DNA from 3 places in the Arthrobacter sp. SRS-W-1-2016 genome. Region 2 is predicted to be linked to each of the others. Evidence: riboswitches for the same ligand, from Rfam matches in the RefSeq annotation. Region 2 holds a riboswitch; each other region holds the start of a gene.
The links. Region 2 has a riboswitch for thiamine pyrophosphate ahead of thiD (bifunctional hydroxymethylpyrimidine kinase/phosphomethylpyrimidine kinase). Riboswitches for the same ligand answer to the same signal wherever they lie in the genome.
Positions count from the first base shown of each region.

Region 1: another riboswitch for thiamine pyrophosphate. It lies ahead of thiC (phosphomethylpyrimidine synthase ThiC); the one in region 2 lies ahead of thiD (bifunctional hydroxymethylpyrimidine kinase/phosphomethylpyrimidine kinase).
Region 3: another riboswitch for thiamine pyrophosphate. It lies ahead of BMF89_RS12215 (ECF transporter S component); the one in region 2 lies ahead of thiD (bifunctional hydroxymethylpyrimidine kinase/phosphomethylpyrimidine kinase).

Region 1 is NZ_MTPV01000068.1:69,268-79,351, reverse strand. Features, by position in the region: gene BMF89_RS19000 (ribonuclease HII) at 1-283, opposite strand, end outside; gene lepB (signal peptidase I) at 280-1,224, opposite strand; gene lepB (signal peptidase I) at 1,225-1,902, opposite strand; gene rplS (50S ribosomal protein L19) at 1,981-2,340, opposite strand; gene trmD (tRNA (guanosine(37)-N1)-methyltransferase TrmD) at 2,630-3,475, opposite strand; gene rimM (ribosome maturation factor RimM) at 3,476-4,039, opposite strand; gene BMF89_RS18970 (RNA-binding protein) at 4,166-4,408, opposite strand; gene rpsP (30S ribosomal protein S16) at 4,410-4,832, opposite strand; gene BMF89_RS18960 (hypothetical protein) at 5,029-5,472, opposite strand; gene BMF89_RS18955 (VOC family protein) at 5,542-6,420, opposite strand; gene BMF89_RS18950 (amidohydrolase family protein) at 6,498-7,592, opposite strand; TPP riboswitch at 7,686-7,793, shown strand; gene thiC (phosphomethylpyrimidine synthase ThiC) at 7,789-9,594, shown strand; gene BMF89_RS18940 (alpha/beta hydrolase) at 9,637-10,084, opposite strand, start outside.
Region 2 is NZ_MTPV01000071.1:62,179-72,262, reverse strand. Features, by position in the region: gene BMF89_RS19430 (glutamate-5-semialdehyde dehydrogenase) at 1-1,151, opposite strand, end outside; gene proB (glutamate 5-kinase) at 1,148-2,338, opposite strand; gene obgE (GTPase ObgE) at 2,328-3,917, opposite strand; gene rpmA (50S ribosomal protein L27) at 4,061-4,324, opposite strand; gene rplU (50S ribosomal protein L21) at 4,385-4,693, opposite strand; gene thiD (bifunctional hydroxymethylpyrimidine kinase/phosphomethylpyrimidine kinase) at 5,115-6,635, opposite strand; TPP riboswitch at 6,627-6,723, opposite strand; gene BMF89_RS19400 (Rne/Rng family ribonuclease) at 6,870-10,022, opposite strand.
Region 3 is NZ_MTPV01000049.1:51,555-61,638, reverse strand. Features, by position in the region: gene BMF89_RS12240 (O-succinylhomoserine sulfhydrylase) at 1-395, shown strand, start outside; gene BMF89_RS12235 (glutamate--cysteine ligase) at 408-1,652, opposite strand; gene BMF89_RS12230 (UDP-N-acetylglucosamine 1-carboxyvinyltransferase) at 1,757-3,280, opposite strand; gene BMF89_RS12225 (energy-coupling factor transporter transmembrane component T) at 3,691-4,497, opposite strand; gene BMF89_RS12220 (ABC transporter ATP-binding protein) at 4,494-6,104, opposite strand; gene BMF89_RS12215 (ECF transporter S component) at 6,104-6,733, opposite strand; TPP riboswitch at 6,809-6,945, opposite strand; gene BMF89_RS12210 (NUDIX domain-containing protein) at 7,140-7,862, shown strand; gene BMF89_RS12205 (DUF4235 domain-containing protein) at 7,914-8,174, shown strand; partial or broken gene mnhG (monovalent cation/H(+) antiporter subunit G) at 8,324-8,686, opposite strand; gene BMF89_RS12195 (monovalent cation/H+ antiporter complex subunit F) at 8,676-8,954, opposite strand; gene BMF89_RS12190 (Na+/H+ antiporter subunit E) at 8,951-9,517, opposite strand; gene BMF89_RS12185 (Na+/H+ antiporter subunit D) at 9,514-10,084, opposite strand, start outside.

The DNA of each region.
Region 1 (10,084 bases), on a different contig from region 2:
CCAGCGGTTCCAACCGCTCGCGGTCCTCCGGTTTGAGGAGCTTGCTGTCGCGGACACCGGCGATCAAGCCGTGGTCCGCGAGGTCAACGACGGCGATCCCCACCGACACCGGCCCGGCGAGGGCTCCACGGCCTACTTCATCGACACCCGCCAGAAGGGTGACCCCCGGAGCCAGGAAACCCCGTTCGACATCCAGGGTCGGAAATTCAGGAGCGTGCTTCGTCCGCGCGGCGGGTTTCCGCTGCGTTCGAACCGGAGTTCCCGCTCCCGCCGGAACCATCATTTGCCCGCTGGAGCCGTGGGTGAAGCCGTGTTCTGGGGAGACGGCGCAGGGACGTTGCGGAAGACATCGGAGTGGTTGTCAAGGATCTGCCAACGGTTGATGGGCCACGCAATGACCGTCGCTTGGCCCTCGACGTCGGAGATATCGATGAAACCACCATTGACTGATTGGTGTTCGCGGGAGTCGGCCGAGTTGTTGCGATTGTCGCCCATAACCCAAATTTTGCCCGCAGGGACCACTACATCGAAAGACTTGGCCAGCGGAACCTGGGCAGGATTGATGTAGCTCTCGTTGAGGACCGTGCCGTTGACGCTGACGCGGGCGGAACTGTCGCAGCAGGAGACCCTATCCCCCGGCAGACCGATCACGCGCTTGACGAGGTGTTGGTTTGTCTCGTCAGGAAGCAGCCCGACGAAGACAAGTCCGTCCTGGAACCACTTGAAGGGCCCGGGCGCTGCCTTCTGCGCGGGCGGCAGCCATCCCTGCGTGTCCTTGAAGACCACGATGTCGCCGCGCTGCAGCGCGAAAGGTTGCGGGACCAGCAGATTTACGAAGATCCGGTCGTCCACGTCAAGGGTGTTGACCATGGACTCGGAAGGAATGAAGAAGGCCCGGAACAGGAAAGTCTTGATGAGGAAGGACAACACGATCGCGATGACCACCACGGTGCCGATTTCCCTGAGCCAGCCGAGGAACGGACTGCCGTGGCTTTTGCCGGCGGTTTCAGGCTGATCGCTATCGCCCGTGTCCGATCGCGGACCCCGCCGTGCAGAGCGGCGCGGAGACTCCTGCTCCCCGGAAGCGGCCGCGCTCGAGCCAGTCGCCCTGTCCGCCGCCGGATCGGCGTCGGCTGCAAGATCCATCGCGGAAGCGGACGATCCGTCAAGGAGCCGGGCGTCGTCGTCGTGCCGTTCCGGCTTCCCGGGAGTTGTCTCGGGCATCTATTGTCCGTTCTTCGAGGTTGTACCGGCCTGCGCAGGGCGAGGCAGTTCTGCAAATCTATCAAGCGGCCAGACAATCCGGACCGGACGCCCGATGACACGCTCCAGCGGCACCATCCCTCCGCCGGGTGCGCCCAGCAGCCCACGCGAATCGGCCGACCGTGAACGGTGGTCTCCCATGAGCCACAATCGGTCACTGGGGACTATGACATCGAATCTCTGCTCGCTCGGCGTGTCGCCGGGATACAGATAGGGTTCCTCAAGCGGCTGACCATTGACTGTGAGTTTGCCGCCGGCCCCACAACAAACAACGTGGTCTCCGGGGAGCCCGATGACACGTTTGACGTATGTCGTGTCGCTTCCCGTCAGGCCCAGCCAATGGCCCGTGGCGGCCACTGCGTCGGCAAACGCTCCTTTGCCGCTGTTCAGCGGGGCAAAGGTTCCCCTGCCGTCGAAGACCACAATGTCTCCACGGCGGATAGGGTCCGCGCCGAAATCGGTCCGGGACACAAGGATGCGGTCTCCGGTGCCCAGGATCGGCTCCATGGACTCGGAGGGGATGAAGTAGACGTCGAGCCACAAAGACCGGACAAGCCCGCTGATAGCCACGGCAAGGACAAATGCGAGCAAAACAAAACGCCAGCCCTGTTTCCGGGGCTGGCGTTTTGCGTGGTCCATGATTCGTTTCCTGTTGCGTTGCGGATTTCTCCGGCGCAGGCCGGACACGAATCCAGGACCCGCTGTTGGTCGAAAGACCTACTTGCCGGTGGCGAAGTCGCGCTTTTCCTTGATCTTCGCAGCCTTGCCGCGCAGTGCGCGCATGTAGTAGAGCTTGGCGCGGCGGACGTCGCCCTTGGTGACGACCTCGATCTTCTCGATGATCGGGGAGTGAACCGGGAAGGTACGCTCCACGCCGACACCGAAGGAAACCTTGCGGACCGTGAAGGTTTCGCGAACGCCGTCACCCTGGCGGCCCAGGACGAAGCCCTGGAAGACCTGGACACGGGAGTTCTTGCCTTCGATGATGTTCACGTGAACCTTGATGGTGTCACCCGCGCGGAACTCGGGAACATCGTTACGCAGCGAAGCTGCATCTACGCTATCGAGGATATGCATTAATCCACTCCTGGTGAACGCCACAGGTCATCCACTTTGGGTCACGGCGGTCAAGCCCGGGGCGCAAGGCCGTCCGGAAATTACCGCCGAAGATTTTCAAAGTCCGGTACCACCACTGATTGGCGGTTCCGGATTGTCAGGCTGTTGGTGACGCTCCCCCTGTGGCAGGCGCGAACCCAGTAGACACAAGGGTTAATTCTGCCACACCGCGGGAGTTCCGGCCAATCCCGCGAATGCGGCCCGGTTCCCGCAGACGGCTGGCGGATGAGGCTGCCCGACGGCGGGAGGCTCAGGCCGGGAGATCGCTGTCCGGGCGGCGTCGCAGCCGGCCGTCGACGACGTCGTACCCGAGTTCGCCGAAAGCCGTGCGGTCCGCGCGGGTCAGGCGGCCGGCGTCGAACTCTGCGAGGAGGTCCGGGCGGCGTTCCGCCGTGCGGCGGAATTGTTCGTGGCGTCGCCACTGGGCAATCCTGCCGTGGTTGCCGCTCAAAAGGACGGCAGGCACGTCACGATCGCGCCAGGACGAGGGTTTCGTGTAGACCGGGTACTCGAGCAAGCCGTCCGAATGGGATTCCTCCACCAACGATTCGGGATTGCCGACGACGCCCGGAAGCAATCGTCCGATGGCCTCGACCATGGCCAGGACTGCAACCTCCCCGCCGTTGAGGACATAGTCGCCCAAGCTGACCGGACGGACGGTGAAGTGTCCTGCCGCCCAATCCATGACGCGCTCGTCAATGCCTTCATAGCGGCCGCAGGCGAAAACGAGCCGATCTTCCTCGGCAAGCTCATAGGCGAGGGCCTGGTTGAAGCGCTCCCCCGCGGGCGACGGGACAATCAGGACCGGCTTTTTCTTCGGTACGTCCGATGAGGGCTCAGTTGCGGCAGTTCCGGCATCGGCACTTCGCGCGTCGGCGATGGATTCCAGGGCCTGCGCCCAGGGCTCGGGTTTCATGACCATGCCCGCGCCGCCACCATACGGAGTGTCGTCCACCGTGCGATGCTTGTCCGTGGTGAAGGTCCTCAAGTCATGGACATTGAGCTCCAAGAGCCCATCCTGACGGGCCTTGCCTATGAGGGAAAGCTCGAGCGGCGCCAGGTACTCGGGGAAGATGCTGACGACGTCGATGCGCATCTAGGCGTCATCCTTGGTGTCGGCATCGTCCGCTTCCGCGTCGCCGGCGGAAGCTTCGGTATTCAGTTCGAAGAGGCCCGGCGGCGGGGTGAGCAACACGTAGCCGTCCTCGATGTTGACCTCAGGCACGATTTCCTCGACGAAAGGCACCAGGATTTCCTTGCCGTCCGCGTCTTCAATGACCAGCAGGTCCTGGACCGGCATGGTGTTGAGTGCGGTCACTTTGCCTACGGCCTGCGAGCCGACCCGCACCTCAAGGCCGACGAGCTCATGCTCGTACCAGCCTTCGTCGTCGTCCTCTTCCAGCTCTTCCGTCTCGATGAACAGCTTCGCGCCGCGGATTTCCTCCGCCTGGTTGCGCGTGGAGATCTCTTCGAAACCGAGCAACAGGATGTCCTTGTTCCACCGGGCGCTGATGATGGTCAAGGGACCGGCCTTTGCGGGCTCCACCACGAATTCGGTCCCAGGGACAAAACGATCGCCGGGGGCGTCAGTGAGCACCTGGACGGTGACTTCGCCGCGGATTCCGTGGGGCTTGCCGATTCGGGCGACCTGGAGCTGCATGTGTTCCTCTGGTTTCTTCGCTGGGCCGACGTGGACCAGGACTGGGGATTTGCTCGTAAAACAATCCGGCCCCTCCACCATAATCTGGTGAAGGGGCCGGATCTAAGACAAGTATTGCTGAGCGCGTTACCGGCGGCGGTCGGTGTCGACGACGTCGACCCTGACCTGCTCGCCGCCTGCCAATGCCGCAATCACGGTGCGCAAAGCGCGTGCGGTGCGACCCTGGCGACCGATCACCCGTCCGAGGTCATCCTGGTGAACACGTACCTCGAGGGATTCCCCGCGGCGGTTGTTCTTGGCACTGACCTTGACGTCCTCAGGGCTGTCAACGATCCCACGGACCAAGTGCTCGAGCGCTTCTGCCAGCAATTTACTCAGCCTCGGTGGTCTCTGCTTCAGCGTCAGCGGGAGCTTCAGTTGCTTCCGACTGCTTGGCCTTCTTGGTGATGGCTTCCGGGATGATGACGGAACCCTTCTCCGGTGCAACGAAAGCAGGCTTGGCGACCTTGGTCTTCAGCGTGCCTTCCTGGCCCGGGAGGCCCTTGAACTTCTGCCAGTCACCGGTGATCTTGAGGATCGCAGCGACCTGCTCGGTCGGCTGGGCGCCGACGGACAGCCAGTACTGTGCACGCTCGGAGACAACCTCGATGTACGAGGGCTCTTCGGTGGGGTGGTACTTGCCGATTTCTTCAATCGCACGGCCATCGCGCTTGGCGCGGGAGTCCATGACGACGATGCGGTAGTACGGTGCGCGCATCTTACCGAAGCGCTTAAGGCGAATCTTTACGGCCACTTTTGTGGTCACTCCTGTTTCTGAAACGGGGTTGAGCCCGTCGTTCTGCACCCGTGGGGCGGGCCATACTTGAGGGTTCCAAAGGACAAGATGCACACACGGAGAGAGGGGCCGCGCAGATCGAGTACTTGTCCATTGTGCCAGATGGCAGACAGTATTTCGAACGCGCGGTCCGTGCGGCGGGTTTAGCGCGGCTCTACTGCTCGGCGGACCAGACGTAGAGGCCGGCACGTTCGGCCTTTTCGACGTCGCTCGCGAGCGCCGCCAATTGCTGGACGTACAGCCGGGACTGTTGGGCATCAAAGGGCATGTCCTCTTGGGCCGCCCAGCGTTCGGCGACGTCGTCGAGGATGCTTCCTTCTCCCTCGGTCTCGTAGCTGAGCAGCTCGGACAGGGCACGCACCATGGCTTCGGGGACGCCGAGCAAGGCGTCACTGGTGACGTCCACCAAAGCGAGCTCATAGTCGGCGCCAGCCGCATGCACGGCCGTGCCGGCGAGGTCGCCAAGTTGTTCTACTTCGAAATCGCTGATTCCCGGGATCCGGACCGCGGCGCCGGATACGTCACTGCCCTTCTCCAGGGCAGCGGCCCTCTTGAGTGCTTCATCGTGGGTGGCAACAAAGATTTCAGCAAAGCCCATGGAAACTACTCTCATTCATTCGTGGCGACGGAGCTGCGGCGCGGCGGCCGAATGCGCCACACCGTCGGATCAAGCGTAGCGGACGGCGACGCGCAGCCGGTTGCGCCACGGGTCCTCGAAGCGCAGCTCCTGGCCGGTGTGGTGGGAGGCGATGCCGGCAACCTTGAGGCGGTCGGCGAGCGCGCCGACGTCGTCGCCTGACGGCACTTCAATGACCACCTCGCCGAGACCGAGCGTGTCCTTGCGCGGGCCCGCACCGCGGCTGTTCCAGACGTTCATGGCCATGTGGTGGTGGTAGCCCCCGGCGGAGACGAACAGTGCCTGCCCGTGCCAGCCGGCCGTCTGCTCGAAGCCCAAGGTGTCGACGTAGAAGTCATGGGCGGTCTTGACGTCCCCCACTTGGAGGTGGACATGCCCGACGCCGGCGCCCGCCTCGTGCTGGCCGGCCACCGCCGTTTCGCTCAGGTACTGCTGGAGGTAGCGCTGCGGCGGGAGCGGCAGGCTGTCCATGACGACCGAACCGCCGTTCCACTCCCAGCCTTCGCGGGGCTTGTCGTAGTAGAGCTCGATTCCGTTGCCCTCGGGGTCGGTGAAGTAGAAGGCCTCGCTGACCAGGTGGTCGGCGCTGCCGACAAAGGCGTGGGGCTCGTACTGCGCTGCGGAGGCAACAGTTGCGGCGAGCGAGGACTGGTCCGCGAAGAGCAGAGCCGTGTGGAAGAGTCCGGCCTCTCCGCGGCCCGGGATCTGGAGACCGGAGGCGGGAGCGAGGTGCACCAACGGCTTGCCGAGCCGGCCGAAGTAGAGTCCGCCGTCTTGCTCGGCGACGATGTCCAGGCCGAGCGCCCTTTGGTAGTAGTCGCCCATGAGCTTCATGTCCCCCACTTTGAGCATGACGGTGCCCATGGTGAGTTCGGCAGGAAGGAGATCCTGGCTGGATGTGATGGTCATGTGCAACTCCCGGCTTTTGTGGCGCCGCCCTTCGGCAACCTCTATACATCTAAATTACTTGAAGCTTCAATTTATTCCTAATGCCCGGCACTTCCGAAAAGGCGTCCCCGCAACACGGTGCATTGCGGCTTCAGCACCGCCTCAAGGGACGCGCGGGGATCGTTTGCGTAGAGCACGACGTCGGCACTGGCGCCTTCGCTGATGCCGTCGGCACCCAGCCACTCGCGGGCGGACCAGCAGGCCGCGTCGAGCGCGGCGGCCGGCGGCAGGCCCGCCTGGTGCAGTTCCAGGATCTCCTCGCCGATCCGGCCGTGCTTGATGACGCTGCCGGCGTCGGTTCCGGCATATACCCGCACTCCGGCGTCGAACGCCTCGAGGACCCGCTCATGCCGACGCTCCCAGAGCGCGATCATGTGGGCGGCGTAACGGGGGAACTTCGCTTCCGCCTGCTTCGCGATGTCCGGGAACGTCGCAATGTTGATGAGGGTGGGGACGATCGGTACGCCTTGGTCCAGCAGCCGGGGAATATGGTGCGGGAGGAGACCAGTCGCGTGCTCGATGCAGTCGATGCCGGCGTCGAGCATGTCGTCGATCGTCCCTTCGGCGAAGCAATGGGCGGTCACCCGGGCCCCCTCGTCGTGCGCCGCCGCGACGGCGTCCTTGACGATGGCCGCCGGAAAGGACGGGCCGAGATCCCCGGCGGAGCGGTCGATCCAGTCCCCGACGATCTTGACCCAGCCGTCTCCGGACCGTGCCTGCTTGCGCACCGCCTCCACCAGATCCTCCGGTTCGACTTCCTCGGCCAGGCCGGGAATGTACCGCCGTCGCCTCGCGATGTGCCTGCCTGCCCGGATGATCCTCGGCATGTCCGTCCGGCGCTGCAGCCAGCGCGTGTCGCTCGCGGAACCGGCGTCGCGGATCAAGAGTGTCCCGGCATTCCGGTCCGCCGTCGCCTGCAAGCGGGCAGTCTCCTCGTCGACGGCTCCGCCCTTGCCCAAGCCAACATGGCAATGCGCGTCGACCAAGCCGGGCAGCACCCATCCGTCCAGCACGACGTCCGGCTTCGCGAGGGGTCGGACAAAGGTCAGCCGTCCGTCGACCGACCAGAGGCCGCGCAGATCCTCTTCCGGCCCGGTGAGGACGGCGCCGCTGAATTCGATGATTTCCGCCATGAATCCACCCTAGACTCAGGCGCCGTCGCCAGGGCAGTGACGTCTGTCCTCGGTCACATCTGTCTCAAGGACTCCCGGCTGTGGTAGCTTCGTCTACGACCACACGGGGGCCCTTGCAAGGGCTGAGATCGGGCTGACGCGGCCTGCGACCGTTGAACCTGTCCGGGTAATGCCGGCGAAGGAAGTGAGTAATCCTTTGAGTACCAAAGAAACACAGCTGAGCCCTACCCAAAACGGATCGGCTCAAGAAGTGACCCAGTCCCTCAAGTCGCATTCCCTCGTGTTCCTGGAAGACACTGAGACGGGAATCCGGGTTCCGGTCACGGAAATCGCCCTGGAGCCATCCCCCAACGGCGAGGCCAACGCGCCTTTCCAGGTGTACCGCACCGCCGGGCCAGGAAGTGATCCCGTGGTTGGCCTCGAGCCGTTCCGCAGCGAGTGGATCGAAGCCCGCGGCGACACCGAGGCCTACAGCGGCCGCGAACGGAACCTGCTCGACGACGGCAAGTCGGCCGTGCGCCGCGGCGCCGCCTCCGCGGAGTGGAAGGGCGCACAGCCGGTGCCCCGCCGCGCCGTCGAGGGCAAGACCGTCACGCAGATGCATTACGCCAGACAGGGCATCGTGACGCCCGAAATGCAGTTCGTCGCGCTTCGCGAGAACTGCGATGTGGAACTGGTCCGCAGTGAAGTCGCCGCCGGCCGGGCCATCATCCCCAACAACATCAACCACCCCGAATCCGAACCGATGATCATCGGCAAGGCGTTCCTGGTGAAGATCAACGCCAACATCGGCAACTCGGCCGTCACCAGCTCCATCGCCGAAGAAGTGGACAAGTTGCAGTGGGCCACCCAATGGGGCGCCGACACCGTCATGGACCTGTCCACCGGCGACGACATCCACACCACCCGCGAATGGATCATCCGCAACTCCCCCGTGCCGATCGGCACCGTGCCGATTTACCAGGCCCTTGAGAAGGTCAATGGCGAAGCCAACAAGCTCACCTGGGAGATCTTCCGCGACACCGTCATCGAACAGTGCGAGCAGGGCGTCGACTACATGACCATCCACGCCGGCGTGTTGCTGCGCTACGTGCCGCTGACGGCGAACCGCGTGACTGGCATCGTTTCCCGCGGCGGTTCCATCATGGCGGGCTGGTGCCTGGCGCACCATGAGGAAAACTTCCTCTACACGCATTTCGACGAACTCTGCGAAATCTTTGCCAAGTACGATGTCGCGTTCTCGCTCGGCGACGGCTTGCGTCCGGGAGCGACGGCAGACGCCAACGACGCCGCGCAGTTCGCCGAGCTCGACACTCTCGCGGAGCTCACGAAGCGGGCGTGGAAGTACGACGTGCAGGTCATGGTGGAAGGCCCCGGGCACATCCCGTTCCACCTCGTCCGCGAGAACGTCGAGCGGCAGCAGGAGCTGTGCGACGGCGCACCGTTCTACACCCTCGGCCCGCTCGTGACCGACGTTGCCCCGGGCTACGACCACATCACTTCGGCCATCGGCGCCACGGAGATCGCACGCTACGGAACCGCGATGCTCTGCTACGTCACCCCGAAGGAACACCTGGGCCTGCCGAACAAGGACGACGTCAAGACCGGCGTGATCACGTACAAAATCGCCGCCCACGCCGCTGACCTTGCGAAGGGACACCCCGGCGCCCATGAACGCGACGATGCCCTGTCCAAGGCCCGCTTCGAGTTCCGCTGGCGTGACCAGTTTGCGCTGTCATTGGATCCGGTCACGGCCGAATCGTTCCACGACGAGACTCTCCCGGCGGAACCGGCCAAGACGGCGCATTTCTGCTCCATGTGCGGACCGAAATTCTGCTCCATGCGCATCAGCCAGGACATCCGCGACGAATACGGCTCGGCGGATTCCCAGGCGGCCATCGCGGAGATGTACAGCGGGATGCGCGAAAAGAGCCAGGAATTCCTGGCATCCGGCGGCAAGGTCTACTTGCCCGAGCTCGAGGTTCCCGCAGGAAAACGTTGAGTGACGTCAGGAAGCCTGAACTGATCAGGAAGCTTGGACTGATCAGGAAGCTTGCACTGATCCGGCGCGGCTGACATCCGCGATGAAGGACCGGATCATCCGGTCTCCTTCAACTGAATCATGAGGCCGGTGTCCTCCAGCCGCAACGCGGTGGAGGGCACCGGTTTCCTGCAAGTAGCCGGCGATCTCTTCGTACAGGGGCTCCCAACCACCGGTCAGGACAAGCGTGGGGACTCCCGGCACGATGTGCAGGGGCGCTTCCCACGGCGCTGCCTGGAGCCTCAGCCGCCGGGCGGTACGCCGGGCCTCAGGGGTGCTGAGGACCGCCGCCTCCGAGGAAAACGCGCGGCGGACGAATTCGCGCTGGTAATCGTCATCGCTGAGTTCGTGCCGGACCCGGAACAACGGCTCCATGAGTGCCCGGTAAGCCGCAGTGGCCGGCAATTCGGCCGTCAATGACAGACAAGCCGGTTCCACCAGCACGAGCGAC
Region 2 (10,084 bases):
AGGATGGCTTCCGTGTGGCCCGTGGACCATTTGCGGATGTGCGCGACTGCCTCATCCAGGTTGTCCACCATGGCGACGGCGAGGTCAAGGTCCATGTATTCCGTGGCCCAATCGACGTCGTCTGCGGGGACTGTTTCCACCGAACCGGACAGCGCCGCTTGAATCCGGGGGTCGGCATGAAGGGTGACTCCAGCAGACCGCAAAGCTGTGGCGACGGCCGTCAGCACCGTGGATTTCGAGTGCACCAGGAGCGTCTCCACGGCATTGCACACGCTGGGGCGCTGGGTCTTGGCGTTGAGCAGGATATCGACGGCCATCTCTTCGCTGGCGGATTCGTCGATGAAGATGTGCACATTGCCTTCGCCGGTCTCAATGACAGGCACGGAAGAGTTGTTCACCACGGTCTGAATCAGATCCCGCCCACCACGGGGAATCAGCACGTCCACCCGGCCACGGGCACGCATCAGGACATTGGCGCCTTCGCGGCCGAATTGGTCCACGCTCTGGACGGCGTCGGCCGGCAAGCCCACGGATTCCAGCGCGTCACGGAGGATGGTCACAAGGGCTGCGTTGGTGTGGGCGGCAGCCGATCCACCGCGCAGGATCACGGCATTGCCGCTCTTCAAGGCAAGTCCGGCGATGTCGACAGTGACATTGGGGCGGGCCTCGTAGATCGCTGCGACCACGCCCATCGGCACGTTGACCTGGCGCAAGCGCAGTCCGTTGGGGAGGGTCTGGCCCCTGACGACGTTGCCTACGGGATCCGGCAGGCCGGCAAGGTTCTCAAGGGCCGCCACAAGTCCGTCGATGCGCGCATGAGTCAGCGTCAAACGGTCCAGCATGGCAGCGGAGGTTCCGTTGTTGCGGCCGGACTCGACATCCTTGGCGTTGGCGGCGAGGATTGACGCTTGCTGTTCCCGGAGGGCTGCGCCGATGGCATGCAACGCGCGGTCCTTCCAGGCACGGTTCGCCTGGGCCATGCGCCGCGCGGCCTGACGCGAACGGTCCGCAATGGAATGCACGGCCGCTTCCACCTGCTCGGGCGTGAGCGGCGCGGTTCCCAGCTCCGGGGTTTCCGGCACCTGGCCGGCATTGCCGGAAGCCAGGGTGTCAGTCATCACAGGAGAATCAGGGGTAAGGGCCTCAGTCATTCTCCAAGTTTAGTGGAGCGGGGCTGCTGAACCAGTACGAGGTCGTCAACATGAACAACTACGCGGTCATATCCGCGGCCAAGGTCCTTGGCGAGCTCCTTGGTCGAGCGGCCAAGCATGCGGGGAAGCTCTTCAGCGGAATAGTTCACCAGGCCCCGGGCAATCACGGCGCCTTCGGCGGAAACCATCTCCACGGGATCACCGGGCTCGAAGTCTCCCTGCACCGACGATACTCCGGCGGGCAGCAACGAGGTGTGACGATCGCGCACGGCCCGGACGGCGCCGTCGTCGAGCACCAAACGGCCGCGGACCGAAGCGAGGTGGGCCAGCCACAGCAGGCGCACCGGCTTGCGGTTTCCGTTGATGGCGAACCACGTGCCCACGTCCGCGCCGGCCAGTGCCGCTGCGGCATTGGCCGTGGACGTGACGAGGGCGTGGATGCCGGAGCCTGCGGCGATCGACGCAGCCTCCACCTTGGTGGTCATGCCGCCGGTTCCGACGCCGGCTTTGCCGGCTTTGCCGATGGTCACGCCGTCGAGGTCGGCGGGACCGGTGACGAGCGGAATCCGCTTGGCGCCCAACGACGGCGGACCGTCATACAGGGCGTCGACGTCGGAAAGCAGGACCAGCGCGTCAGCCCGCACAAGGTGCGCCACCAAAGCGGCCAGGCGATCGTTGTCGCCAAAACGGATTTCGTGCGTAGCCACGGTGTCGTTTTCGTTCACGACGGGCACGACGCCGAGGTTCAGCAAGCGGTCCAGCGCCCGGTAGGCGTTGCTGTGCTGCGTGCGGCGCATCAGGTCATCCGCCGTCAACAGGACCTGGCTTACCGTGACCCCGTGTGCCGCAAACGCCTGCGAATAGCGCGCCATCAAAAGCCCTTGGCCCACACTGGCCGCAGCCTGCTGCGTGGCGAGGTCCTTGGGACGCTTGGCGAGGCCGAGCGGCGCGAGGCCCGCCGCGATGGCACCGGAAGAGACCAGGATGATCTCCGTCCCGGAATTGCGCTTCTCAGCGAGGGCGTGGACGAGGGCCGTCAGCGCTTTCTCCGAGATGCCGCCTTTGATGCTGGTCAGCGAGGACGAACCCACTTTGACGACGATCCGCTTGGCGCCGGCCAGGGCCTGGCGTTCTGCGGTGTCGTCGCCGGTAGCGGCTTCAGCGATGCGGGCCGTGCTAGTCGTCATTTTCGGCTTCCAGGCCGCTTTCCTTCAGGGGCTTGGGCAGACGACGTCCGCTGACGGACTCGGTCCAGATGCCCGCCTTCCGCTCGGCTTCGAGCTCGGCCCGTGCGGCAGCCTTGGCCTCGCGGCGTTCGATCTGCTCGTCCCGCTTCTGCGAACGGGTGGGACGGTCGCCGATGTCGGCAACACGGATGTCGGTGCCTCGAGGCGTCGCCAGGAGTTCGGCACCTGCCATCATGGTGGGCTCCCAGTCGAAGACGACGCCGTCCTCTTCGCCGATCACCACGGTGTCGCCCGGGACGGCACCCATCTTGAACAACTCGTTTTCGATGCCGAGCTTGGCCAGGCGATCGGCGAGGTAGCCGATGGCTTCCTCGTTGGTGAAGTCGGTCTGCTTGACCCAGCGGACCGGCTTCTCCCCCAATACCCGGAAGAGCGGCTCGAGGTTCTTTTCCTCGCGGCGGATCTTGAAGCCGGACTCATTGACGGCACGCGGGCGGAGAACGGGCGCTGCGACCTTGGGAGGCGCAATGGCAACGGCCTTGCGGGCGGCCATGACGATCTCGCCCATGGCGAAGCTCAATTGGCGCAAGCCTTCATGGCTCGTAGCGGAGACTTCGAAGACGCGGTAGCCGCGCTGTTCCAGTTCGGGACGGACGAACTCGGCCATGTCCCGACCGTCAGGCAGGTCCACTTTGTTGAGGACCACAAGCTTGGGGCGCTCGTTCAAAGGGACAACTTCGCCGTCAACGCCGGCGTAGCTCATGTCCACGGCGTACTTGTCCAGCTCTTGCTCGATGATCGCGAGATCGGAGAGCGGGTCCCTGTCCGCTTCCAAGGTTCCACAGTCCAGCACGTGTACCAGCGCCGCGCAACGCTCTACGTGGCGCAGGAAGTTGTGGCCGAGGCCCTTGCCCTCGCTCGCACCTTCGATCAGCCCGGGAACGTCGGCGATGGTGAACCGGACGTCACCGGCCTGGACCACGCCAAGGTTGGGGATCAGGGTAGTGAACGGATAGTCGGCGATCTTGGGCCGAGCCGCTGACATCGCCGCGACAAGGCTCGACTTGCCTGCGGAGGGGAAGCCAACCAGTGCGATGTCCGCAATGGACTTCAGTTCCAGGACGATGTCGCTGGACTCGCCTTCGATACCGAGGAGGGCGAAACCGGGTGCCTTGCGCTTCTGGGAAGACAACGACGAGTTACCGAGGCCGCCCAGGCCGCCTGCGGCGGCAACGAACTCGGTGCCTTCACCGACGAGGTCGGCGAGGACGACGCCGTCCTTGGTCTTGACCACGGTGCCGTCCGGGACGGGAAGCACAAGGGTTTCACCGTTCTTGCCACCGCGCCAGTCGCCCATGCCGGGACCGCCGTTGGTCGCGTGGCGGTGCGGAGCGTGGTGGTAATCAAGCAAAGTGGTGGTCTGGGCATCGACGCGCAGGATCACGTCGCCGCCATTGCCGCCGTTGCCGCCGTCGGGTCCGCCGAGCGGCTTGAACTTCTCGCGCTTAACAGAGACACAGCCGTGGCCGCCTGTTCCGCCGGATACGTGAAGTACTACCCGGTCTACGAAGGTCGCCACGTGTTTCTCCTCTTTGTGGAAATTACTGCTTGAATGCGCGTTGCGGGCTCATGCGCCGCCGCCCGCCCTAGTAAATTCTAGTGCGGTTAAAAAGACAGGTGGAGCGGGCCATACGGCCCGCTCCACCCGTTCAGAACGTGTTATTACTCTGCAGCTGCAGCAGCAACGATGTTCACTACGCGACGGCCACGGCGAGTACCGAACTCAACCGCACCTGCCTGCAGGGCGAACAGGGTGTCGTCGCCACCGCGGCCGACACCGGCGCCCGGGTGGAAGTGGGTGCCGCGCTGGCGGACGATGATCTCGCCTGCGGAAACGACCTGGCCACCGAAGCGCTTCACGCCGAGGTACTGGGCGTTGGAGTCACGACCGTTGCGAGTGGAGCTCGCGCCTTTTTTATGTGCCATTTGAAATGCCTGCCTTTAAATTCTGGGGAATCTGTTGAAAACCTGAACAGCAACCAGTGGTTACTTGATACCGGTGATCTTGATCTTGGTCAGTTCTTGACGGTGACCCTGGCGCTTCTTGTAGCCGGTCTTGTTCTTGAACTTCTGGATGACGATCTTCGGACCACGGAGGTCTTCGAGGATCTCAGCCGTAACCTTGACCTTGGCCAGATCCGCAGCAGCGGAGGTGACCTTGTCACCGTCCACCAGGAGCAGTGCGGGCAGCTCAAGGGTGCTGCCGGCTCCACCGGGGACGCGGTTCAGGGTTACGTAGTCTCCAACGGAAACCTTTTCTTGGCGGCCGCCTGCGCGGACAATCGCGTACACCACTTGGGCACTCACTTCTCTCGACGTTTATTACTAAATTTGCGTGCGGAACCCCGATCCGAAAACGGGCCTGGTTCACGCTGTGCCTCAACGCCGTGGACTCCGTTACGGAATCCATGAGTCATCCCTCGAACAAATCCAAGTGAAATGTCAATTCCACATGAAAGGTCTCTAGGGGCATAACCCAAGTGTTGGCGTAAGCACCGAAGATCTAGATTACGCTAGTTTCGCCTTCGGCTGCAAATGAGGCCAGGTCCGGAGGCTGCCACGTGATGGCTGCCACAGACTGGCTATGCCGCCATCCGGTACCGTGCCCGTCAACCTTACCCTGCCGGCCGGGAAAATCCCGGATCCTCACGCCGACACGCTGCGGCGTCCGACGGAATGGCGCCGCCATCCCGTCCTTCCGCACCAGGAAACGGGTTCAGCCGTGCAGCCTTGGGGCATCAAAGAACGCAGTTTCATAGCGGCAGGATTCGGAGAATGCCTCCATCATGGCCGTGCGCTCGGCAGGAGAAGCGGCCCGTGCGGCCGCATCCGTGATGTCGATCGCCTTGCGGGTGGCCTCGGCGAACGCCTCGTCCGCGTATGTACGCAGCCAGTCCGCATAAGGGTGCTCGTCCGACGCTCCGGCCTGAAGGTAGCCATGGTGGAGCTGCCGTCCCACCTCGGCGTACAACCAGTAGCAGGGCAGCACGGCAGCCAACAGCACGGCATAGCTGCCCGACGCCGACGCCGCGAGCAAGTGGTCGACGTAGGCCTTGGTGACGGGGCCTTGTTTTTCGCTTACCTGCCGTCCGCTGAGCCAATTCCGATGGAGCTCGGACTCGACTTCAAGGCACATCTGCGAGCCGCGGGCCCAGAACAGCTGTTCGTTTTCGCTGGGGGCAAGGGCGCTTGCCCTGGCCAGGACCCTGGAATAGCCGTTGAGATAGATGGCATCCTGGGACAGGTAGTAGCTGAACTGCGCTTCGCCGAGGGCGCCGGTTTGCAAATGTTGGATGAAGTCCAGGCCATAAATAGCCGCAAGTTCCGATTGGGCTGCGTTCCACATCCGGACGGCGAAATCCCCTGGCTGCAGCTCTTGCTGGAGTGCGTGGAAATGATGGATCGGCCCGTTGCCCTTCCCCACTTCCAGCACCTCGGACTGGGTCAGCGCCTCCTGTAGCCAAGGCTTGACCACGCGCAGGGCAGATTCCCAATCGCCGAGCCGCGCCTTCGCCGTAGCCATCGCCGACGACAGGGAACATCCCGTGCCGTGGCTGTTGCGGGTCTCCACACGTTGGCCGGCGAATTCCACCACGTCCTGGCTCAGGACTCCCCCGGTGTTGACCAGGGCATCGGGGCAGCCCGCTCCCTGCAGGTGTCCGCCCTTCACCAGGACGGTGTTTCCGCAGGCAGCTGCCAGTCGCTTGCCCTGCTCCAGCGCCGATGCCCAGTCAGTCGCCTCAGCTTCGCCAAGCAGCATGGCCAATTCGGGAAGGTTGGGGGTGACCAGGTCGGCGAGGGGCAGCAGCTCCCGCAGCGCGGTTTCAGCGGATTCCGCGAGGAGCCGGTCGCCACTGGTGGCGATCATCACCGGATCCAGCACGACGACGGCGGGACGCGCCTCGCCGAGCCAGCGGCGGACTTCGTGGATGACCGCGGTGTCCCCGAGCATGCCGATTTTGACGGCATCGACCGTGATGTCGTCGCTGATGGCATCCAATTGCTGGCGCAGGAACTCCACGGGAGGCACATGGACGGCAGTGACTCCTCGCGTGTTTTGTACGGTGAGCGCCGTGATGACGGCCATGCCGTAGCCGCCGTTGGCCGCAATGCTTTTCAGGTCGGCTTGGATCCCGGCACCACCCGAGGGATCCGAGCCGGCGATGCTGAGGACCCTGGGGATAGGGTTCCGGGCAGCCTTGAGCGGGTAGACGGCCGATTGCGCCGAAACAGTCATGCGAGACATCCCTTCGCCGGTGCTAACCGGACAGGTTCAACGGGTTTGGTCTCAGCCGGCTTGGTGCGCGGCACCCCGTGTCGGTCCCCTAGTTTAACCCGGATCACACCCCGCCTGCTGAAATCGCCCAATGCAACCGGGGCGTGCGGGGGCCAGGTGAAACAGCGGGAAACGCAGAAGCCCCGGCCGTTTCCACGAGAGTGGAACGGCCGGGGCCTCTGCAAGGTATTGCGCCTAGAGCTGTGACTTGGGCACGCCGACTCCGAGAATGATCGGCTCCGCTGCCGGCGTCGACTTGGCCGGTGCAGCGTCCGGTGCCTTGGCCTCGTGCGCGGCCCCACCGGAGGCAGCCACAGCGACCTCGTGGTGCTCGACGTTGGTGGCGTTGGCGGCACCCTGGGCACGGCTGGCACTGCGGTTGCGGCGGCCTCGGCGTCCACGCGAACCCGAGTCCGGGGATTCACCGCTTGCAACGCCCGCGCGGGCCTCTGCGGGGGTTCCCTGGGGTTCCGCGGCTGCCGGGGTGGTGCCGGGCGCCTCCCCGAGTCCCGCGAACGCCTGAGCCAACAGATCCAGGCTCATGGCAGGGGCGCCGCTCGCTGGCTCTTCCTCGTGGTGGACGAAGGGCAGGGCCACTTCCTCGCCGCCGAACCGCAGCACAGGCTTCGAACGTTCCTCGCCACCCGATGCAGCGGCAGGAGCCGGGGCGGCCGGGGTTGCGGGAGTTGCTTCGGCTACGTGCCCGTCAGCGAGCAATTCCGCCGCGTGGTGGAGCTCGTCGTCGTGCAGGTGGGCAGCGTGTGCTGCCGCCGCGATGGTGGCAAGGGCGGCGCGGGTGGCTGCCTGCCGGTTCGGATCGGTGGATTCGACCGTGTGGACCGGCACCGGAGGTGTGACCGGGAGTTCGGCAGTTCCCTGGCCCGCGCCCCTGCCGCGGCGGCGCTTGCGCTGCTCCGGGCGGACGGCCGGCTGTGACTCAGTGCGTGGGTGGTGGTGTTCAGCTGCCACCACGTTGGCCCGACGGTGCTCGACAGGCTCGTCGTGCGTGACGATTCCGCGCCCTGCGCACGTCTCGCACTGCTCGCCGAAGACCTCAAGCAGGCCGGTGCCCATGCGCTTGCGGGTCATCTGGACCAAGCCAAGCGACGTCACTTCGGCGACCTGGTGCTTGGTTCGGTCCCGGCCGAGGCACTCGACGAGGCGACGCAATACGAGGTCACGGTTGGATTCAAGGACCATGTCAATGAAGTCGATGACGATGATTCCGCCGATGTCGCGCAAGCGCAGCTGGCGCACCACTTCCTCGGCAGCCTCAAGGTTGTTCTTGGTGACGGTTTCCTCGAGGTTGCCACCGCTGCCGGTGAACTTCCCGGTGTTGACGTCCACAACCGTCATGGCCTCGGTGCGGTCGATCACGAGCGAACCACCGGAGGGCAGGAAGACCTTGCGTTCCAGCGCCTTGTGGATCTGCTCGTCCACGCGCCATGCCGAGAAAATGTCCTGGTCCGAGGTCCACTTCTCAAGGCGTCCCACCAGATCCGGCGCCACGTACGTGACATAGGCCTCGATGGTGTCCCAGGCTTCGTCGCCGGAGACGATCAGCTTGGAGAAGTCCTCGTTGAAGACGTCGCGGACAACCTTGATGGTGAGGTCCGGTTCGCCGTACAGGAGCTCCGGGGCCAGGATCTTGGTGGACGTGGACTGGCTTTCGATGCCTTCCCACTGGGCCCGCAAGCGGTTGATATCGTGCGTCAGCTCTTCCTCGGATGCACCCTCGGCGGCCGTGCGGACAATGACGCCCGCGTTCTCCGGGAGGCGATCTTTGAGGATCTTCTTCAGGCGGTTGCGCTCGACGTCGGGCAGCTTGCGGGAAATTCCCGTCATTGACCCGCCCGGCACGTACACGAGGTAGCGGCCGGGAAGCGAAATCTGGCTCGTCAGGCGCGCGCCCTTGTGGCCCACGGGGTCCTTGGTCACCTGGACCAGCACGGAATCGCCTGACTTCAGCGCGTTTTCAATGCGGCGCGGTTTGCCTTCCAGGGTGACGGCATCCCAGTTGACTTCGCCGGCGTAGAGCACTGCGTTGCGGCCGCGTCCGATGTCGACGAATGCCGCTTCCATCGACGGCAGCACGTTCTGGACCTTGCCCAGGTAAACGTTGCCGATGAGGGAGTCCTGTTGTGTCTTCGACACGAAGTGCTCCGCGAGCACGCCGTCTTCGAGGACACCAATCTGGATCCTGTCGTCGCGCTGGCGAACGATCATCTGGCGGTCGACGGACTCACGGCGGGCCAGGAATTCGGCCTCGGTGATGACCTGGCGGCGGCGGCCGGTCTCGCGGGACTCGCGGCGGCGCTGCTTCTTGGCTTCAAGGCGAGTGGAGCCCTTGACGCTCGTGACGCGGTCCGAGCTGCTGGTGGACTCAACATGCGGGCGCGGAGCGCGGACACGGGTGACCGTGTTGGGGGGATCGTCGTCTCCGCCACCTGTCAGTTCCAGGTCCTGATCGCCACGGCGACGGCGCCGGCGACGGCGGGAAGTCACGCCTTCTTCGAGGACATCGTCGGTACCGGCTTCTGCCTCGTCCTCGGATTCCGCGGCGGTTTCTTCTCCCACGGCTTCATCACGCTCGGTGCCCCGGCGTCCACGACGGCCCCGGCTGCGACGCCGACGGCGGCTTCCGGATTCGTCCAGTTCGTTGTCCTCGGAGACTTCCTCGGCCTCGGCCCGCGGTTCTTCTTCGACGACGGCCGGACGGGCAACTGCGCTCAAGTCCGGCGCCTGGAAGATCATGGACGTAACGGAGCCAGGTTCCAGGAACAGCGAAGCGATCGGACTTGCGGATTCCGCCTCGACGGCCGGCTCCTCAGCGGTTTCCTCATTTGCTTCCCCGGGCACAACCTCCGCAACCGGAGCTTCGACCACTGCTTCTTCGGCAACGGGCTCGGTGCTCTTGGCTTTCGTGGTACGACGACGGCGGGCCGGCTTTTCCGGGGCAGTTTCGGCCTCTGCGGCTACTTCAGGTACGACGACGGCAGCCTCCGGTGCCTCGCCGCCACCGGTGGAAGCGTCTTCCGCGAAACCAGGCAACGGTTCCGGAGTTTCGACCTTCTTGCGAGACCTGCTGCGCCGGACAGGGGCTTTGGGCTCAACGATGTCCGCCGACTCGGCGAGGGGCTCAACGGTGGTTGCGGCAGCTCCGGCGTCGGGGGTTGCGTCCGCAGCGAGCGGCTCAACGGTGGCGGCAGCTCCGGCGTCGGGGGTTGCGTCCGCAGCGACCGTCTTCGGTGCCGCCTTGCGGCGGGTGCGGGTGACCTTCTTGGGTGCTTCAGTGGTCTCTGCGGACGCCGCATCTTCGGCGGCGGCTACAACTTGCTCGTTATCCATATGTGGCAACACTCCTGCCCTTGCGCAACCGCCACATCCGGTGCCCAGAGGGGCAATATTGT
Region 3 (10,084 bases), on a different contig from region 2:
CTGCGTTGCGGATCGCCGAATGGCTTGAGGCACAACCGGCCATCAGCTGGGTCAAGTACCCGCTTCTGAAGTCCCACCCGCAGCACGAGCTCGCCGCGAAGCAAATGAAGGCCGGCGGAACCGTGCTCACTTTCGAGCTGCTCCCCTCCGCGGGGCGATCAGCGAAGGAGGCCGCCTTCGCGCTGCTGGACGGGCTCGCCGTCATCGACATCTCGAACAACCTGGGCGACTCCAAGTCCCTCATCACGCACCCCGCCACCACCACGCATCGCGCCATGGGTCCGGAAGGCCGCGCAGCCATTGGCCTGAGCGACGGCGTCGTGCGGCTTTCGGTGGGGTTGGAGGATGTGGACGACCTCATCGGGGACCTCGAGCGGGCCCTCAAGCAGGTCTAGCCTGGCAGCGGGTTAGCCCGGCGCTTCGCGCCAGTCTTGGCGCACCCAGGTGAGGACGGGTTGCGGCTTGGTGTCGCTCTCGTCCCGCTCTGAGCGCATCGTGATCTGAACAGCGTGCTCGACGACGGCGGCCAGCCCGGCGGCGTCGGGCGCGCCCCCGTTGATGCCGCTCCAGCGCTCGGCAACACCACGCTGTTCGATAGCGCCATTGCCACGGCCCAGGATGGCTGCCACGCCGGTCTGGACCAAGTCGAATTCGCCCTGTTCGGCGAGCACAGGTTCCAGATACTCCACCAAGGACCAGACAACGTCCGCGGCGGGCTCCGGGCGGAAGGTCCCGAAGTCCAGCAGCTCGGTGCGCAGGCCGAAGTTGCTTGCCTGCCAGGACGCCATCCGCAGAAGCGCCGTGGGCACGGCCGCGGGCTCTATTCCGGCATGGTATTCACGAACAGACGTCTCAACCAGGGCCCTGACAAGGACGGCGATGAGCGCCGCATCCTCGGCCCGGAGGCAGACATCGGCCACCCGGACCTCCACCGTGGGAACGTGCCGGGAGAGCCTGGCGTCGAAGTAAACCATCCCCTCGTCCAGCAACACTCCCGTTTCGATGAGCCTCCGGACAACCCGCCGGTAGGAGGCGAGGGATCCGAAGATGGCCGACGGCCCCGACGAAGGCCAGCGGTTCCATGCTTGCGTCCGATAGCTTTCAAAGCCCGTGGCCAGCCCCCGCCAGTAGGGAGAGTTGGCGCTCATCGCGGTGAAGACGGCGAGCTTGTCCCGGATGCGGTCCAGGACCATCACGCCTTCCTCGGGGGACTCGATCGAGGTGTGGACGTGGAATCCGCACGTGAGCTGTTCGTGTGCGGTGATGCCGAAGCGTTCGAGCATGATGGCATACCGGGGATCCGGAGTGGTGTGCAACGCGGCGTCCACGGGCGACGTGGCCAACGCGGCGATCCGCGCGCCGTGGCGCCGTGCGGCGTGACTCGCGAGGCCCCTGCCCCTGCGGATCTGGTGTAAGAGCTCGGCATAGCTACGGCATGGCCGGGTCTGGGTTTCGATCTGCTCAAGCTTGAGTTCGTGGCTTAGGCCGGTATCGGGGCCGTCGACCTCGTCAAGGGTGGGTCCGGGTTCGGGGCCGTCATGGGCGGGGCCGTCCTGGGCAGCGCCAGCGAGGAGCGCGTCGGCAAGCGCGAGCGGCTCGCCGGTCACGGGATCGACGATCAGCAATTCCTCTTCCACACCAAAAGTGCGCACGGAACAATTGTGCGCCATGGCAGCCTTGCGGAGACAGATCGAGATTTTGGGGGCGCCGCTGAAGGATTCTGCTGGACCACATGATCGTGCAGAATCCGACGCCGTCAGTCCTGGAAGTACTCGATCTTCGCGCCGATGGTGTTGAGCCGCTCGGCTAGGTCCTCGTAGCCGCGCTCAATCACGTAGATGTTGCGCAACTCGGACGTGCCGCGGGCCGCCAGCATGGCCAACAGCAGGCAAGCTGCGGGCCGGAGGGCCGGAGGGCATCCGACTTCGGCACCACGCCACTTCGTGGGGCCATTGACATAGATGCGGTGCGGATCGAGGAGTTGGACCTGGGCGCCGAGTTTGTTGAGCTCGGTCAAGTAGATCGCCCGGTTCTCGTAGACCCAGTCATGGATCATGGTCTGGCCCTCGGCATTGCCGGCGATGACCGCGAAGAACGGCAAGTTGTCGATGTTGAGCCCGGGGAACGGCATGGGGTGGATCTTGTCCTCCGGCGCACGCAATCGCGATGGCTTGGTGGTGACATCAACCAAGCGCGTCCGCCCGTTGCGCGCGAAATACTCCCCCGAGATGTCGAGTTGCTGGCCCATCTGCTCAAGCGTGGCCAGTTCGATCTCCATGAACTCGATGGGGACCCGGCAGATGGTGACTTCCGAGTTGGTCACGATGCCCGCGGTGATCAGGCTCATGGCTTCAATGGGGTCTTCCGACGGGAAGTACTCGATGTCGACGTCGATCGCCGGACGGCCCGTGATCTTGAGGGTGGTTGTCCCGATGCCGTCGATCACCACGCCGAGCCTCTGCAGGTAGAAACAGAGGTCCTGCACCATGTAATTGGGGCTGGCGTTGCGGATCACGGTGGTACCGCTGCGGTGCGCGGCGGCCATGATGGCGTTCTCGGTCACGGTGTCTCCGCGCTCCGTAAGCACGAAGGTGCGGTTGTCGCCGTCGGCCGGCGGGGCCTGCACGGAATAGAAGCCGGACTTGGCCTCCACCGAGAGCCCGAACTGCCGCAGCGCCTGCATGTGCGGTTCCACGGTCCGGGTCCCGAGATCGCAACCGCCGGCGTAGGGCAGTTGGTATGAGGCAGCCTCATCGAGGAGCGGGCCGAGCAGCATGATGACGCTGCGGGTTCGGCGTGCGGCTTCCACGTCCATGGAGGCGAGGTCCAGGGTTTCGGGGCGGCGGATGCGCAGATCGTTGCCGTTCAGCCAGGTGCATTCGACGCCGATGGAGGTCAAGACCTCGACGATCCGGTTGACTTCTTCGATCCGGGCAAGCCGGCGCAAGGTGGTGGTGCCGCGGTTGATGAGGCTCGCGCAAAGCAGTGCGACGCCGGCATTCTTGCTGCTGTTGACGTCCACCGAGCCCGAGAGCGTGCGTCCGCCTTCCACGCGCAGGTGGGTCATCTGCCGTTTTCCGACCTTGACGATGGTTCGCCCGAAGATCGACTCAAGGCGCTCAATCATGCGGAGGCTGAGATTCTGCTTGCCCTGTTCCATCCGGGCAATGGCGCTTTGGCTGGTGCCCAGTTCCGAGGCGAGCTGTCCCTGCGTCCAACCCTTTTCGCCGCGGGCTTCACGAAGAAGGAGACCTACATGTTCGGCAGTCGGTTGAGTCATGATCAATAAATATCACGGACGGCGTATTCATGGGAGATTTTGTGACGCAACACGCCGATTCCGCCGATCAATAGTCGCCTCGTGCGATATTCACGCTCTGAAGTTGGTCACTCGCCAACTACAACGAACCTGGGGGTCAACAAAATTCCCCGCCGGATTCCAAGGCACCGGAAGCGCCGGGGGTTGACAGGTTCGCGCCCGCCTCGTGCTGGTCGCTTGCACCCGCGGAACATCCGGCGTCGGCGGCTTTCTTGGCTGGGGGAAGACCCATTTCGGGGGCCCTGCAGACGGGACCGCCCCCACGGGGCAGCATCCGGGCGGCGTTACCGTGCGGCCGGATTGGATCTGGCGCACCCAACTGACTAACAGTTGTTGTCGTTATGAGGCGCCAAAACGACAACAAATGCGAGCTAGTTGGGTTGCTTCAGCCAGACGAAGTGCCACGTCCCTGCCCATTGGGCCGCGAGCACGGCTGCGGCTGCGATGACCACCCCGCCGGCCAGAACCCAGACGTCCAGGCGGCTGTAGCTTGATTCGCGGGCCCAGGTCCGCTGTCCGCCGCCGAAGCCCCGCGCCTCCATGGTCACGGCCAAGCGGGACGCCCGACGGATCGCCTGGACCAGCAGCCCGAAGCTTTGGCCGAGCATGGCCTTGACCCGTTGCGGCGGGCTCCCGTGCGAGCCGACACCCCGCGCGCGCCGGGCCATGCCGATGGTCTGCCACTCCTCCGCCATGAGCCCCACGAGCCGCAGCGCGGCCAAGGTTCCCAGGACAAATCGATGCGGCAGTTTCGCCTTCTGCGCCAGCGCATCGGCAAGATCGGTGGGGTCGGTGCAACTCATCAGGAGGATGGCCGGAAGCGCTATGGCAAGGCCGCGCAGCATGAAGCCGACTCCCAGCTGGAGCGAGCCTTCGCTGATTGACCAGATCCCGACGTCGAGCAGTGTCCTGCCGCTGCCAGCCGAGAGGATCGCTGTGCTCCAGCCGCCCAGCACCGCCGCGATGATCAACGGCCAGCCACGCTGCCAGAGCAAACGCACGGTAAGGCCCGCGAGCGGGAACAACGCCAGTTCGCCCAAGAGCGCCGTCGAAGCCGACACCAGGTCGATGGACAACGCCAGCACCAGGGTGATCAGGAAGACCGACACGAACTTGGCCAACGGATTGGCGCGTGTCAGGAGGGCATTGTTGCCGCGCAGGGTCAAGGCTTCCCTCATGCCGCACCTGCTTCCTGCCGGGCCCCGCCCTGGAGCACAGGCTCGAGCCGCATCTCGGTGCCACCCAGGACGGAGCTGAATTCCCGATCGTGAGTCACCGACACAACGGAGGTTCCTGCATCGAGCAGTTCGGACAGGAACGAGGCAAGCTCAGCCCACGTGTTCGCGTCCTGGCCAAAGGTGGGCTCGTCCAGCACCAGGACCCGGGGGTGCGCGGCGAGCACCGTGGCCACTGACAGCCGGCGCTTTTCGCCCCCGGAGAGCGTGTACGGATTGGCGTCCACCAGATGCCGAAGGCGCAGACGCTCCAGCAATTCGTCCACCCGCTCCTCGCCGTGGCCAAGGTGCTTGGGGCCGAACATGAGCTCGTCGAGCACGCGGCCGGTGACAAACTGGTGCTCCGGCTCCTGGAAGACCGTCCCGATGCGCGAGATCAACTGCTGGGCCTTCCACTTGAACGGGTCCGTGCCGGCGCCGTCGCTGAGCCCGACGGCGGCAGTCACCGCGCCGGACACCGGCGCCAGCAGCCCCGCGAGGGTCAAAGCGAAGGTGGATTTTCCCGCGCCGTTGGGGCCCGTGATGGTCAGTGCCTGCCCGGCGAGCACCTCGGCGTCGAGACCGGACTGCACGGGAAGCGGCGGGATCGTCGTGAAACCCCGGCGCCGCGACCGTTCACGGGACACTGCGAGCTCCCGGGAGGCGAGGAGCAACTCCCCACCCGACGCCCCGGAGCTCCCCGCCTCGAAGCCGGCCGCTGTACCCGAACGTGGCCTGGTGGCCGGGACGTACCCGGGCACCCAGACGCCCGCAGCAATGAGCATGTCCCTCGCCTGAACCAACACCGTCTCGGGATCGCCGTCCAGGAGAACCGCCGGCGTCGAGCCCCCCGCAGAGGAGGAACTGCCCGGCTGGAGCACCACGATCCGGTCCACGAGGTCTTTCCAGACGGAGACCCTGTGCTCCACCACCACCAACGTGGCGCCGGTCTTGTCGAGGCAGCGGCCCACGGCGTCACGGACCTCCAGCACGCCGGCGGGGTCCAGGTTGGCGGTCGGCTCGTCCAGCAGGATCAAGCCCGGCCGCATCGCCAAGATGCCGGCCAGCGCAAGGCGCTGTTTCTGCCCGCCGGAGAGGGCCGACGTCGGGTGGTCGAGCGCAAAGTTGCCGCTCGCACTATTCCGCAGCCCGACGTCGTCGAGCGCTTCACCGACGCGCTTCCAGATCTCTTCCCGGGGCACGCAAAGGTTCTCGGCACCGAACGCGACGTCGTCGCCCAACCGGGAAAGCACCACCTGGGTTTCCGGGTCCTGCTGCATGAGTCCGGCACGGCCCCGCTGGGCCCTCGGCGACACACCGTCCACCAGCAACGAGCCGGTCTCGTCGGCGTCGTCCCCTTCCTCGCCCAGCACACCGGCCAGTGCATGCAGGAGCGTCGACTTGCCCGCGCCCGAGGGGCCGAGCAGGAGCACGCGCTCGCCCGGGCGGATGTCCAGGTCGAGGGCATGGATGGCCTGCGTGGTGCGGCCGGCGTGCCGCCAGCCCCAACCTTGCGCGGAGATGGCGGCGGGTCGCACCGCTGCAGAGGTGCCGGAATCAGGACTGGGCATCAGGAAAAGACGGGCTCCGAAGCGGCCTTGCGGGACGCGAACGCACTCAGGACACCCGTCTTGGCCAGGCCGCGTGTCGCGACCCAGGACAAAGCTCCGGCAATAACGGCACCGGAAATCGTGCAGAACACGATGTACGCGAGCTTGTCGACCGGTTCGAAGGCGATGTTCCAGCCCCACGGCAGGAAGGAATCGTTGAGGCCGCAGAACAGGCCCGCGCCGGCACCGGCCAGCAGTGACACCGGCAGGTTGAACTTCTTGTACATGAAGGCCAGGAAGATGAGTTCCGCGCCAAGGCCCTGGAGCAGGCCCGAGATCAGTACCGTGGTGCCGTACTGCGAACCCATGATGAGCTCACTGGTGGCAGCCACCGTCTCGCAGAAAATTGCAGCACCGGGCTTGCGCACGATGAGCATGCCCAAGACTGCCGGAATCATCCACCCGCCGGCGATCAGGCCGCTCAGGGGCGGGTAGCCGGCGGACATAGGCGTGGCAACCAGAGCCATCTGGTCCCATGCCCAGAAGATCACGCCACCGGCGATGGAGATCAGCGCCGCCACGACAATGTCCACGACGCGCCAATTGTAGGCAGGCTTGGTGAGGCCCGGCCTTGCAGAAATACCAGTCATTTTGTCCTCCTGAGGAACAGGAGGGGAAAGTGTTTCCGGTTTCCTGCGGGCGGCTTCCGCCGTGCCGGTTCCGGACACTATGAGAACTCGACTCCCTTGCGCCGGTACTAGCCGGATCAGGTTCGAGGGTCTGCGGCTGTCCGCACTCTCAGCGCCCGTCCTCCGTACCGCATTGCTGCGAGCCCGACGGCGGCGCTCCCCTGTCGTTATCAATCCGCCCTTTTGGGCGTGGTTCAGTTTACACCTTGACTCGGTTGCGGGCGCTGTGCCGGAACGCGAATCGACGGATTCTGCTGGATCACTCGCGGGTTGGGCGCAGTCCGGCCCGGAATGACGCGGGCGGCCGCGGAAACTGGGAGAATGATCCAGCAGAATGTGACGCAGAAGCGCAGGCAAAGGAGCGGTCTTGGCAGGGATTGACGAAGCGAACAGCACGGCCGAACCGAGACTCGCCGCGAGCGTGATCCTGGTCCGCGACGCCGCGGTTCCGGAGGGCTCTCAAGATGCGGCGTGCGCTTTGGAAGTGTTCGTCCAGCACCGGGTGACCACGATGGACTTTGCCGCGGGAATGGTCGTTTTCCCCGGCGGGCGGGTGGACCATGCGGACAGCTCCGGCTGGGACTTCGCGGACGACGTCGTGGAGCGGCACGCCGCCGCGTGGCACCGGAGCAGCATCGCCGTCGAGCCCTCTTCCGCCCGCTTCAACGCCGGCCGCGTACTGGCGGCCGCACAGCGCGAGGTTTTCGAAGAGGCCGGGGTGAAGCTCGACGCCGCCACCCTCCGTCCGTGGGCCAACTGGGTCACCCCGGCAGACCAGCCCAAGCGCTTCGACACCTACTTCTACCTGGCCTGCCCGGTTTCCGGTGCCGAGCCAAGGCACCAGACCACGGAAGCGTCATCCTCCCTGTGGATGCCGGTCCGCGCAATCCTTGATGCCGAAGCCGCCGGAACGCTCAAGCTCATGCCGCCCACCTTGGCTCTGCTGGATGAGCTCCTCGCCCTCGGCACGATGGAAGCGGTGCTGGGGGAGAGCCGGGACATCGTTCCCGTGCGTCCAAAGCCGGGGGCCCTGCAGGAGTTCTTCCGGCTGAGGCACCAGCCGCCATCCGGTGCTCCGGAACTGCCCTGAAGTGGGGTTAGGCTGGGGACGGTCCTGTTTCCTCCCGCAAGGAGTCCCGGAATGAACTTCTTCTTCAAACTGCTCGGTACCGGCGTAAGCATCGGCGCAGGCTTCGCCGGCACCAAGCTCGTCAACGCCCTGTGGGAAAAAACCACAGGCAACAAGCCACCCAAGGGCAACGACGACATGGAAGCGAGCCTGCGTTCCGCCCTGACCTTCGCCCTGATTTCCGCCGCTGTCAGCGCCGTCATCCAGGTTGTAGCGGGGCGGGGTACGAAGCGCGCCATCTCGCACTTCGAAAAGACACAGGACGTCGTCTAAGCGGACGGCCCGTCGTTAGCGCCCGCGCTCCCGCTATCCCGGGCGTCGCGGGCGTTGCCGCTTTCCCGGGCGCTCCCTCCGTCGCGCGTGCTCCCGGTGTGGCGCATTTCCGAAGCCGCTTCCTGGGCTTTCTCCGCTGCCCGTTGACCGGCTGCCCGCACCACCACAGCCTCGAGTTCGTCGATGCTCAGCAGCTCGGGGTGGAGGTGTTTGGTCCGGTAGCCTGCGCGGCCCACCATGTGTGCGGACACGGGCACGGTCAGCAGTTGGAAGATCCAGGCGACGGCCAGGATCGGCCACACCCACCATTCGCGCATCTGCAGCCCGATGGCCGCCAAGACAAGGAACAACCCGAGCACTTGGGGCTTGGTGGCTGCGTGCATGCGGCTCATCAGGTCCGGGAAGCGCAACAGGCCGACTGCCGCTCCCAATGACATCAGCGCACCGACAATCAGCAGCACTGCGGTGACCACATCGATGACGGCGTCCGCTCCGGTGGCGTTAGGAGTCATTGACTTGCCCTCTCCTGTCGGCCACGAAGCGGGCCACCGTCACCGATCCGACGAAGCCGATCAGCGTCAGGGCGACGAGGAGCACCAGGTTGTTGAGGTGCCTGTTGACGGCCATGTCGATGGCCAGCGCTGCGCCCAATATGGCGAGCAGCACGTCCGAGGCGAGCACCCGGTCCAGCAGCGAAGGCCCGACGGCGATCCTGTAGATTGCGCCCGCCGCCGCGAGGCTAAGAATCACCGCCGTGACGATCAGCACGATGTCCTTCATGAGGCAGCTCCCCTCGTTGCAGGCCGGCCTTCGGCCTGGAGTGCGTCCATTTCGGCCCGGGTACCCATGATCCGGATCAGCGAGGCTTCCGTGTCCTGGACTTCCTTGCGCAGCCTGGCGGTGTCCACAACGTTGCGGACATTGAGCCCATGGATATAGAGCGTGGACGTCGAGCGATCCACCTCCACCACCAAGGAACCCGGAATCAGCGAAATCACATGCCCTGTGGCCGTCACCATAAGGTCGGAACGGCTGCGCAGGGGAACGGCAACCACTGCGTTGGTTACCGAAGGACCCCGGAAGACCGCCAGGTACATGACCTGGAAGCTCGCGGCCACCACTTTGCCGAGGAACACCACGACGAAAGGAATGGCCCGCAGCACGTTGAAACGCCCGCTGAGCTCCACGGGAGGCAAGTAGAAGACCCTGGCTACCACCACGGCGATCAGCGCACCGAACACAAGATTGCCGGGGCTGAAGTCCCGCCAGAGCGCACCCCAGACGACCACCAGCCAGACCAGCAGGGGCAACTCGGTGCGGAACGAGATCCGCTTGCGGCTCACTTTCCACCTCCCTGCGGTGGGATCGACGCATCCGGCCCAGCGATGTCCGGAACTTTCGCATTCCCGCCGAGCACGGAATGGATGTACGCCGTACGGTCCAGCATCTGTGTCGCAGAGTTTCCGGCCAATTGGAAGAGCGGACCCGCAAAGACGGTCAGGGCCACGCCAAAGACCACCAGCGCGGCGGTCGGCCCCACCATGGTCCGTGGAAGCAGCCCGACGGCCGCAGAGTCTTTCAGGACGGGGGCCGGGTACTCAGCGTCCTCGGGTTTCCGCCAGAATGCGCGGTTCCAGACGCGGGCGATCGCCAACAAGGTCAAGAGGCTCGTGACCACTCCGCCCACCACCAAGGTCATGGACAAGGGTGTCCCCAGGGCGATCCCAGCCTGCAGGAGTCCAAGCTTCCCCAGGAACCCGGAGAAGGGTGGAATTCCCGCGAGGTTCATCGCTGGAATGAAGAACAGCAGCGCCAGGAGCGGAGAGAGCTTGGCAAGCCCACCCAGCCTGTCCATGGATGAGCTGCCGCCCCGGCGTTCGATCAAACCCGTGACCAGGAACAGGCTCGTT